DNA from 4 places in the Kineococcus arenarius subsp. arenarius genome. Region 2 is predicted to be linked to each of the others. Evidence: riboswitches for the same ligand, from Rfam matches in the RefSeq annotation. Region 2 holds a riboswitch; each other region holds the start of a gene.
What was found. A riboswitch is a leader RNA that binds a small molecule or an ion and turns the genes downstream of it on or off. The one in region 2 is predicted to bind S-adenosylmethionine.

Region 1: another riboswitch for S-adenosylmethionine. It lies ahead of ACRYM0_RS02075 (MetQ/NlpA family ABC transporter substrate-binding protein); the one in region 2 lies ahead of sfnG (dimethylsulfone monooxygenase SfnG).
Region 3: another riboswitch for S-adenosylmethionine. It lies ahead of ACRYM0_RS08625 (ABC transporter ATP-binding protein); the one in region 2 lies ahead of sfnG (dimethylsulfone monooxygenase SfnG).
Region 4: another riboswitch for S-adenosylmethionine. It lies ahead of ACRYM0_RS12890 (sulfite exporter TauE/SafE family protein); the one in region 2 lies ahead of sfnG (dimethylsulfone monooxygenase SfnG).

Annotation. Positions count from the first base shown of each region.
Region 1 covers NZ_JBJLSE010000003.1:87,308-89,495, reverse strand. The annotation lists gene ACRYM0_RS02080 (methionine ABC transporter ATP-binding protein) at 1-31, opposite strand, end outside; gene ACRYM0_RS02075 (MetQ/NlpA family ABC transporter substrate-binding protein) at 33-986, opposite strand; SAM riboswitch class IV at 1,183-1,292, opposite strand; gene ACRYM0_RS02070 (FecCD family ABC transporter permease) at 1,450-2,188, shown strand, end outside.
Region 2 covers NZ_JBJLSE010000144.1:4,458-6,645, reverse strand. The annotation lists gene idi (isopentenyl-diphosphate Delta-isomerase) at 1-227, opposite strand, end outside; gene sfnG (dimethylsulfone monooxygenase SfnG) at 271-1,428, opposite strand; SAM riboswitch class I at 1,422-1,510, opposite strand; gene ACRYM0_RS19930 (AzlD domain-containing protein) at 1,576-1,890, opposite strand; gene ACRYM0_RS19925 (AzlC family ABC transporter permease) at 1,887-2,188, opposite strand, start outside.
Region 3 covers NZ_JBJLSE010000025.1:28,217-30,404, forward strand. The annotation lists gene ACRYM0_RS08615 (hypothetical protein) at 1-101, opposite strand, end outside; gene ACRYM0_RS08620 (CDP-alcohol phosphatidyltransferase family protein) at 109-720, opposite strand; SAM riboswitch class I at 828-935, shown strand; gene ACRYM0_RS08625 (ABC transporter ATP-binding protein) at 1,024-1,833, shown strand; gene ACRYM0_RS08630 (aliphatic sulfonate ABC transporter substrate-binding protein) at 1,951-2,188, shown strand, end outside.
Region 4 covers NZ_JBJLSE010000050.1:19,562-21,749, forward strand. The annotation lists gene ACRYM0_RS12885 (nitrite/sulfite reductase) at 1-702, opposite strand, end outside; SAM riboswitch class IV at 1,004-1,119, shown strand; gene ACRYM0_RS12890 (sulfite exporter TauE/SafE family protein) at 1,153-2,061, shown strand; gene fdxA (ferredoxin) at 2,058-2,188, shown strand, end outside.

The DNA of each region.
Region 1 (2,188 bases), on a different contig from region 2:
CGCCCTGCAGGCGCACGATGGGGTCGGCCATCTCAGCCCTGCGCCGCCCGCGCGTCCTCCTCGACGTCCGCCAGCTGCTCCTGCAGGGTGGCGGGGTCGACGTCGCGCACGACGGCCTGCGGGTAGCTCTGCACGAACTCCTCCAGCACCGCGGGGTCGTGGATGAGCTGGGCGAGGTCCAGGTACGTCTGGTTGCCGGTGTCCTCGGCGCGGGAGACGAAGAGGTTCACGTACGGCACCGCGGACTCGCTCTCGGGGTCGTCCTGGTGGACGACGTCCTCGACGGGCAGCCCGGCGCTGGTGGCGTAGTTGTTGTTCACGACGGCGCCGACCACGGAACCGTTCTGCAGCGCACCGGCGGTCTGCGAGGCGTCCAGCGGGACGACCTCGACCTTCGCCTCCTGCACGTCCGCGACGGTGGAGAACGCCGAGCCGCCGTCGGCGAGGGTCAGCAGGCCCGCGTCCTGCAGCACGAGCAGCGCGCGCGCCTCGTTGATGGCGTCGTCCGGGATGGCGACCTTCGCGCCCTGCGGGAACTGCGAGGGGTCCTCGTACTGGGTGGAGTACAGCGGCAGCGGGTAGACGGCGGTGGAGCCGATCGGCTGCAGGTCGTCGTCGGCGGTGACGTTGTAGTCCGCCAGGTACTGGGTGTGCTGGAACTGGTTGAGGTCGACCTCGCCCTGGCTCAGCGCCGGGTTCGGCAGGCTGTAGTCGGAGAAGTTCACCAGTTCCACGTCGACGCCGAGGCGCTCGCTCGCGAGGTCGACGTAGGTGTTCCAGTACGGCTCGGCCTGGTCGGTGACGCCGATGCGCACGGTCTGCGTCTCGCCGGCCGCCGTGGTGGTGGTGTCGTCGTCGCCGGTGTTCCGCACGACGAGCACCACGATGATCGCGATGATCGCCAGGGCGGCGGCGCCGATGACGAGCGGCGCCTTGCTGCGGCCGGGCTTGTCGGGCAGGGAAGGAGGGGTGGCGGCGCTGGACAACTCGGGGCTCCTCGTGGGGTGGTGCGGGGTTCGGGTCCCCCGGCGCCGGGTCCGGCGGCGCGGGGGTCGGCAGGGGCGGGCGGTCAGCCGCCGGTGGCGGCGCCGCCCCGCGGACACGAGGGGGGCGTGGCGCGCGGGCTCACGACGGGTCGCCTCCTGATCGGCCAGGCCGGTCCGGCGCTGCTGCGACGGCACGGCCACACGCTTGCGGGGCGCACCGCCCCGCCGGGCTTTCACCTGGAGCACCCCACCGCGGACGAGGGTTGCCGGTCAGCAAGCCAGGGCTTGTCGCTGACGCTCGATGCCGTCGGGAATCGTAACGACGGGCCCGAGGGAGCGTCAAAACGCGGCGGGGCGCCCGGGGGCGGCCGCGCCCGGCGCCCGCACCGGCGCGCCCGCCGCCGCTTGTCGCGAGTAGGTTGCAACAAGCCCGCCCGCCGTCCCGCGCCCGCAGGAGGTCCCCGTGCCGTCAGCCGGCGCCCCGCCCCGGCGGCGCCCCGCCCCGCCCCCCCCTCCCCCCGCCCCGCGCGGGCGGCGGGCCCGGGCCCGCCGCAGCGCCCTGGTGCTGCTGGCGCTGGGCGCCCTGACCGGCCTCGCGGCGCTGCTCGGCGCGGTCGTGGGCGCCGTCGCGATCTCCCCGGCCGACGTGCTGCGCGTGGCCGGCCACCACCTCGTGGGCGTCCCGGCCCGGGTGACGTGGGACCCGGTCGTCGACGCCGTGGTGCACGACGTGCGCCTGCCCCGGGTCCTGCTGGGCCTGGCCGTCGGCGCCGGGCTGGCGGTGTGCGGGACGGCGCTGCAGGCGATGGTGCGCAACCCGCTGGCCGACCCGCAGCTGCTGGGCGTCAGCTCCGGCGCCTCCACGGGTGCCGCGGCGGCGCTGCTGCTGGGGGCCGGCGCCGGCTGGGGCGAGCACGCCCTGGCCGGCAGCGCGTTCACCGGCGCCCTGGCGGCCTCGGTCCTGGTGTACGCCGTCGCCCGCGGCGCCGGGCAGGTCACCTCGGCGCGGCTGCTGCTGGCGGGCGTCGCCGTCGGCTACGCGCTGCACGCGGCCACGAGCTTCCTCGTCTTCGCCTCCGGCTCCGCCGAGGGGGCCCGCTCGGTGACGTTCTGGCTGCTGGGCTCGCTGGGCCTGGCCACCCGGGGCGCGGCGCTGGGGACCGTGCTGGTGGTGGTCACCGCGACCGTGGCGGCCCTGACGG
Region 2 (2,188 bases):
AAGGAGTTCGTCCACACACCCGGCCAGGTGCGCTTGGCCTCGGCGCGGCGGGTCAGCAGGGTGCGCCCGGCGCCGTCCAGGACCCAGCAGGAGAACGCCAGGTGCAGGGGCGTGGCGGCGTGGTGGACGCTCGCCTTGGGCGCGGTCCCGCACGGCACGCCGTCCTCGGTGAGCAGGACGACGAGCTCGGTGCTCCCGGCGGTGGGGCAGGTGGTGGGGGCGGTCACCGGAGCACCGTACGCGCCCGGTGGTCGACGTGCCCGGCGCGCGTCAGGCCGGCGACGGCACGCGGCCGCCCGCGGCGGCGACCGCCTCGTCCAGCTCGGCGCCCAGGGCGAGGTCCTCGCCGTCGGCGAGGCGCTGCTCCAGCTCGCGCACGCGCGGGATCACCAGCTCCCCGAACGCCTCGACCTCCTCCTTGACGTGCAGGAACCCCAGCAGCAGCAGGTCCACCCCCACCAGGGAGTACGCCAGGACGCGGCGGGCGACCTCGTCGGGGGTGCCGACCAGCCCGGTGCGGAACCCGTCGTTGTACTGCACCAGGTCGCGGAACCCGCTGTCCGCCCACATGCCCTTGCGGTCCCTCGTGGCGTTGCCGGCCTCCTGCACGGCGGCGCCGAAACCCTCGACCTTGGCGACGTCGGCCTTGGCGACGATCTCCTCCAGGACCGCCTCCGCCTCCTCGCGGGTGTCGCGCACCAGCGCGAAACCGTTGAGGCCGAAACGGATCGACCGGCCGTTCGCGGCGGCCAGGGAGCTGACCTCGCGCACCTGCTCGGCGGCGCCGGCGATCGACTTGCCGTTCATGAAGTACCAGTCGCTGACGCGGCCGGCCATGGCCTGGGCGGCGGTGGAGTTGCCGCCCTGGAACACCTCCGGCTGCACCTTCGGCTGCGGGCGGAACGTGATGTCCCGGGCGCTGAAGAAGTCCCCCTCCTGGGAGTACCCGTCCTGCGACCACACCCCGCGCAGCAGGCTGATGAACTCCTCCGACTGCCGGTAGCGGTCGTCGTGTTCGTGCCACGTGACGCCCAGCTGGGTGGCCTCGTCCTTGAACCAGCCGGAGACGACGTTCAGCGCGAGGCGGCCGCCGGTGATCTCCTGCGCGGTCGCGGCGAACTTCGCCAGCACCCCCGGGTGCCAGAAGAACGGGTGCACGGCCGCGATCACCTTGAGCTTCTGGGTGGCCAGCAGCAGCGCCAGGGAGAACGATGTGGACTCGTGCTGGGCGTCCGCGCCGTAGGAGGCGAGGTAGCGCACCTGCGTCAGCGCGTACTCGAAACCCACGCGCTCGGCGGCGCGGGCGACCTCGACGTTGTAGGCGGGGTCGTGGCTCGTGCGCTGCTCGATCGTGGAGACGACGAGACCGCCGGAGACGTTGGGGACCCAGTAGGCGAACTTCACGGGCATGCGGGTGAGCTCCTCCATCGGTCCTGGCGGTAGCACCAGCGGTTCCCCGTGGTTGCTGCGGCGTCCCCGAGCCAGGTCTCTCAGCCGCTCTGGATGGTTCCGGCCAGCGCAACCCGCTGCCCGCCCCCACCGCCACGACACCCCGGGCCGGCGGCGGGCCTGCCCTCACCCCCAGCCGGTCAGGGCCCGCACCCCCGCCGCCGCGGCGGCCGCCAGCACGATGACGAGCAGGAACGGCGCCCGCAGGGCCAGCGCGAGCGCCGCGACCCCCAGGCCGACGGCGCGCGCGTCCAGGACGAGGCGGTCGCCGTCGCTCGCGGTCTGCACGACCACCAGCGCCGCCAGCAGCGCCGCGGGCAGCAGCGCACCCACCCGCCGGGCGCGGGGGTGCTCCAGCAGGCGGGCGGGCACCAGGTGCCCGGCCAGCTTGAGGGCGTAGGCGACCGCGCCCGCGGCCAGGACCGCGACCCAGGTGCTCACGCCCCCTCCCCCGCCCGCTCGCCGGCACGCTCCCCGGCCCGTTCGCGGCGCAGGCCGGCGAGCAGGGCCACCAGCGCCGCCGCGACGACCGGCAACCCCACCGGCACGACCGGCACGAGCAGCAGCGCGACCAGGGCGGCGACCGCCGCCACGGCGGCCGCCTCGCGCCGGCGCAGCCGCGGCCACAGCAGCGCCAGGAACGCCGCCGCGGCGGCCGCGTCCAGGCCGTAGCGGCGCGGGTCGCCGAGCGCGTCGCCGAGCAGCGCCCCCAGCAGGGTCGCGAGGTTCCAGCCGACGA
Region 3 (2,188 bases), on a different contig from region 2:
ACCGCCTCGGCGTTGACGACGGGCAGGACGGCCGAGACGGCCCCCACGGCGATCGCGGCGAGGACCTCCAGCGCGACACCGGTGGCCCTCAGGTCCTCCACGGGCGCGTCACCGCGGGGCCCGGCTCAGGCGGGCCACCCGGACGGCGGAGAGGCACTTGACGGCCAGCACCGCCACGGCGACCGCCGTCGCCGCCCCCTCGAAGCCCAGCACGAGGCACGCCACCACGCCCGAGGTGTTCAGCGCCTTCGCCGGCTTCGACCAGTTCCACAGCCAGACCCGCCGGTCGACGAGGTGGAAGTGGTTGGGGCTGACCAGCGGCCAGCGCAGGAAGGCCAGCGACAGCAGGCAGTCCACGACCATGAACTGCAGCAGGAACACCGCTGCGGGCACGGCGATGGAGGGGTGCCAGCCGAGGTAGGTCGTCAGCAGCACGGCGGTGCAGGCGCGGTCGCTGAGGATGTCCAGCACCGCCCCCTGGCGCGTCTCCTGGTCCATCAGGCGCGCCACGGCGCCGTCGAGCACGTCGCCCACCCAGTACGCCAGGTACGCCACCAGCAGCAGCGCCGGTGAGCCGGTGGCGGCCGCCGCGCACCCGAGCGCGACCGCGACCGCGGTGCGCACCGCGGTGACCGCGTTCGCCGTCGTCGTCCACGGTTCCGCCACGCCCGGCGCCGCGGTGCGGGGGGCGGGGTGGGGGGCTGTCCGGGAGAACGGCATGGCTCGTCCACCGTAGTCGCGCGCGTGCGCCCCGTGGTGAAAACGCACGTCACCCTCTCGGGGGCCACCCGTTTTGACAGGTGCGGGCGTCCTCGCGTTTGATGACGCCACCATCCAGAGCGGCCGAGAGACCTGGCTCGACGACGCCGCAGCAACCTCCATCAGCTCCCTGGCCGGAGCGGGCGGTGCGGTGCTCACGCCAGGAGCGATGGAGGAGCAGTGTCGGCCGTACCCACGCGTCCCGCGTCCAGTCCAGCCACGTCCGGCGCCGCCGTGCCCGGCCCCGCTGTGCCCGGCCCCGCCGTGGCAGCACCCGGCGGTGCGCCCGCGGCGCAGCGCGTCGAGGCCGCCGGCGTCGCCCTGCGGGGGGTGGGGCGCTCGTTCACCACCGGCTCCGGCAGGCACGACGTCCTGGCCGGGGTGGACGTGGACGTGGCGCCCGGCAGCACCGTGGCGCTGCTGGGCGCGTCCGGCTCCGGCAAGTCCACCCTGCTGCGCCTGGTCGCCGGGCTGGACACCCCCACCTCCGGCACCGTGGAGGTCGGCGGCGAGCCGGTGCGCGGGGTGGGCGGGCGCACGGCCGTGGTGTTCCAGGAGCCGCGGCTGCTGCCGTGGCGGGACCTGGCCGGCAACGTCGCCCTGGGGCTGCCGCTGGGCACCCCCCGCGCCGAGGGGCGCGCGCAGGTGCTGCACCAGCTGGAGACCGTGGGCCTGGCCGGGTTCGCCGGTCACCGCCCGCGCCGGGTGTCCGGCGGCATGGCCCAGCGCGCCGCGCTGGCCCGCGCCCTGGTGCGCCGCCCCGGTGTCCTGCTGCTGGACGAGCCGTTCGCCGCGCTCGACGCCCTGACCCGCCTGAAGATGCAGGACCTGCTGGACGACGTGCAGCGCGGTACCGGTGCGACCGTCCTGCTCGTCACCCACGACGTCGACGAGGCGCTGCACCTGGCCGACCGCGTGCTGGTGCTGGGAACCACCGAGGGCCGTGCCGGCGCCCACGTCGTGCGCGACCTGGCCGTGGGGCCGCCGCGCCCGCGCGACCGGGGCGACGCCGACCTCGCCCACCTGCGCGTGGAACTGCTCGAACTGCTCGGCGTGCCGCGCGCGCACGCCTGAGCGCCCGGCCCCCGGCCCGGGCACCGCTGCACCCGCGAACCCCGCGGCACGCCTGCTGACCCCTGCGAACCCCGTCGTCCGCCGCTCGTGCGGGCGACCCTGCCCCTGGAGAGAACCGTGTCCCACTTCCCCCGCCCCCTCGCGCGCCGCACCGCCCTGGGTGCCCTGTTCGGCGGCGTCGCCCTCGGTGCCGCCGGCTGCGTGCAGGGGGAGTCCTCCACCGGAACGGCGCCGTCCGCCGGTTCCGCGTCCGGTGGCGGGGACACCGTCCGCCTCGACTACGCGTACTACAACCCGCTGAGCCTGGTGGTGCGCCAGCAGCGGATCCTCGAGGACGCGGGCCTGACGGTGCAGT
Region 4 (2,188 bases), on a different contig from region 2:
GGGGTGGCCGGTGACGGCGGTCTTGAACTTGCGCGGCAGGTTCGCGAGCTCCGGGTCGCCGATGAAGCGGTCCACGATCTCCGTGATCACCGGCGTCGGGTCGATGACCTCGTCACGGGCGATGCCCGCGACCGGGCTGCCCAGCACCACGCGCGGGGTGTCCCCGCACGCCTCGGTCGTCTGCAGCCCCACGGCCTCGAGCCGGCGCCAGATCTCCGGGACGTCCTCGATGCGCACCCAGTGCAGCTGCACGTTCTGCCGGTCGGTGATGTCGGCCGTGTCGCGGGCGAACTCGGTGGAGATGCCGGCCACGACGCGCAACTGCTCCGTCGTCAGCGCTCCGCCGTCGATCCGCACGCGCAGCATGAAGAACTCGTCGGACAGCTCCTGCGCGGACAGCTGCGCGGTGCGCCCGCCGTCGATGCCGGGGCGGCGCTGGGTGTACAGCCCCCACCAGCGGAACCGCCCGTTGAGGTCGTCGGGCGCGATCGAGGAGAAACCCCCGGCCGCGTAGACGTTCTCGATGCGCTCACGGACGTTCAGCCCCCCGTCGGCGGCCTTGAACTCCTCGTTGTGGTTGAGCGGGGCGGTGCCGTCGACGCGCCACTGCCCGTTGCCACCGGGGCGCGGGGCGCGCGGTGTGCGGCGGGGAGCCGCCGGGGCGGTCTGCTCGGGGGGGGCGGTGCTGGCGTCGGGTGTCATGGAACCTCACGGGGGAGACGGGTCCTCCTCGTGAGGAGGCCCTCAGCTGGTGGGGTGCAGCGAGCGACCGGGACGGCACGCGTAGGCGCTCTGCAGCCGCATGAGGTCGACGTACCGGCGCGAGACGAGGCGCACGGCAGAGGGCTGGACCACGGGACCACGGTAGGGCACGAGCGCACGAACTCCAACACGGTCCCGGAGGTCCGCGCGGCGCGGACGGGCGGAGCGGGGGGAACCGCGCCGTTCTCGCCGGTGTGGTGAGGTGTTGACCGCCCCCCGGGGGTCGTCTACCGTCAGTGGCGGTCACGAGTACCAGCGTCAAGCCCCGGCTCGCTGGTCGGCAACCCTCCTGTCGCGGCGGGGTGCTCCGGGTGAGGACCCGGCCGGTCGCCGTTCGGCGTCCGGCAAGCGCGGACCTGCGGGTCCACGGACGTACGGACGGCTCTCCTCGTGCACAAGTTCGCCCTGCTCGCCCTGGTCGGCCTGCTGGCTCAGCTCGTCGACGGCTCCCTCGGCATGGCCTACGGGGTCACCTCCACGACGCTGCTGCTCGTCGTCGGGGCGAGCCCCGCCGCCGCGTCCGCCACCGTCCACCTCGCGGAGATCGGCACCACGCTGGCCTCCGGGGCCGCGCACTGGCGCTTCGGCAACGTGGACTGGCGCGTCGTGGTGCGCGTGGGGGTGCCCGGCGCGGTCGGGGCCTTCCTCGGCGCGACGGTGCTGTCGTCGCTGCCCACGGACGTCGCCGCCCCCGTCATCAGTGCCGTGCTGCTGCTGCTGGGCGTGTACGTGCTGCTGCGCTCCGCGGTGGCGCGCTTCGACGAGAGGTCACTGCACCGGCCGCTGCGGCGGCGCTTCCTGGCGCCGCTGGGCCTGTTCGCCGGGTTCGTGGACGCGACCGGTGGCGGCGGCTGGGGTCCCGTGGGCACCCCCGCCCTGCTGGCCTCCGGCCGGCTGGAGGCCCGCAAGGTCATCGGCTCGGTGGACACCAGCGAGTTCCTCGTCGCCGTGGCCGCCAGCGCGGGTTTCCTCGTGGGGCTCGGATCGCAGGGCATCGCCTGGACGTGGGTGCTGGCGCTGCTGCTCGGCGGACTGATCGCCGCGCCCATCGCCGCCTGGCTGGTGCGCTACGCCCCGCCGCACGTGCTGGGCTCGGCCGTCGGCGCCGTCATCGTCCTGACGAACTCGCGCACCCTGCTGCGCAGCGACGCCGTCGGGGCCACCGACCCGGTCCGCTGGGCCGTCTACGCGCTCGTGCTGGTCGTCGGCGCCCTCGCCGTGGCCCACTCGGTGCGCCGGCACCGCCGCACCGCCCGCACGCTCACCACCACCGACAGCGAGAGGAGCAGCGCGCAGTGACGTACGTCATCGCCCAGCCCTGCGTGGACGTCAAGGACAAGGCCTGCATCGAGGAGTGCCCTGTCGACTGCATCTACGAGGGCGAGCGCTCGCTGTACATCCAGCCCGACGAGTGCGTCGACTGCGG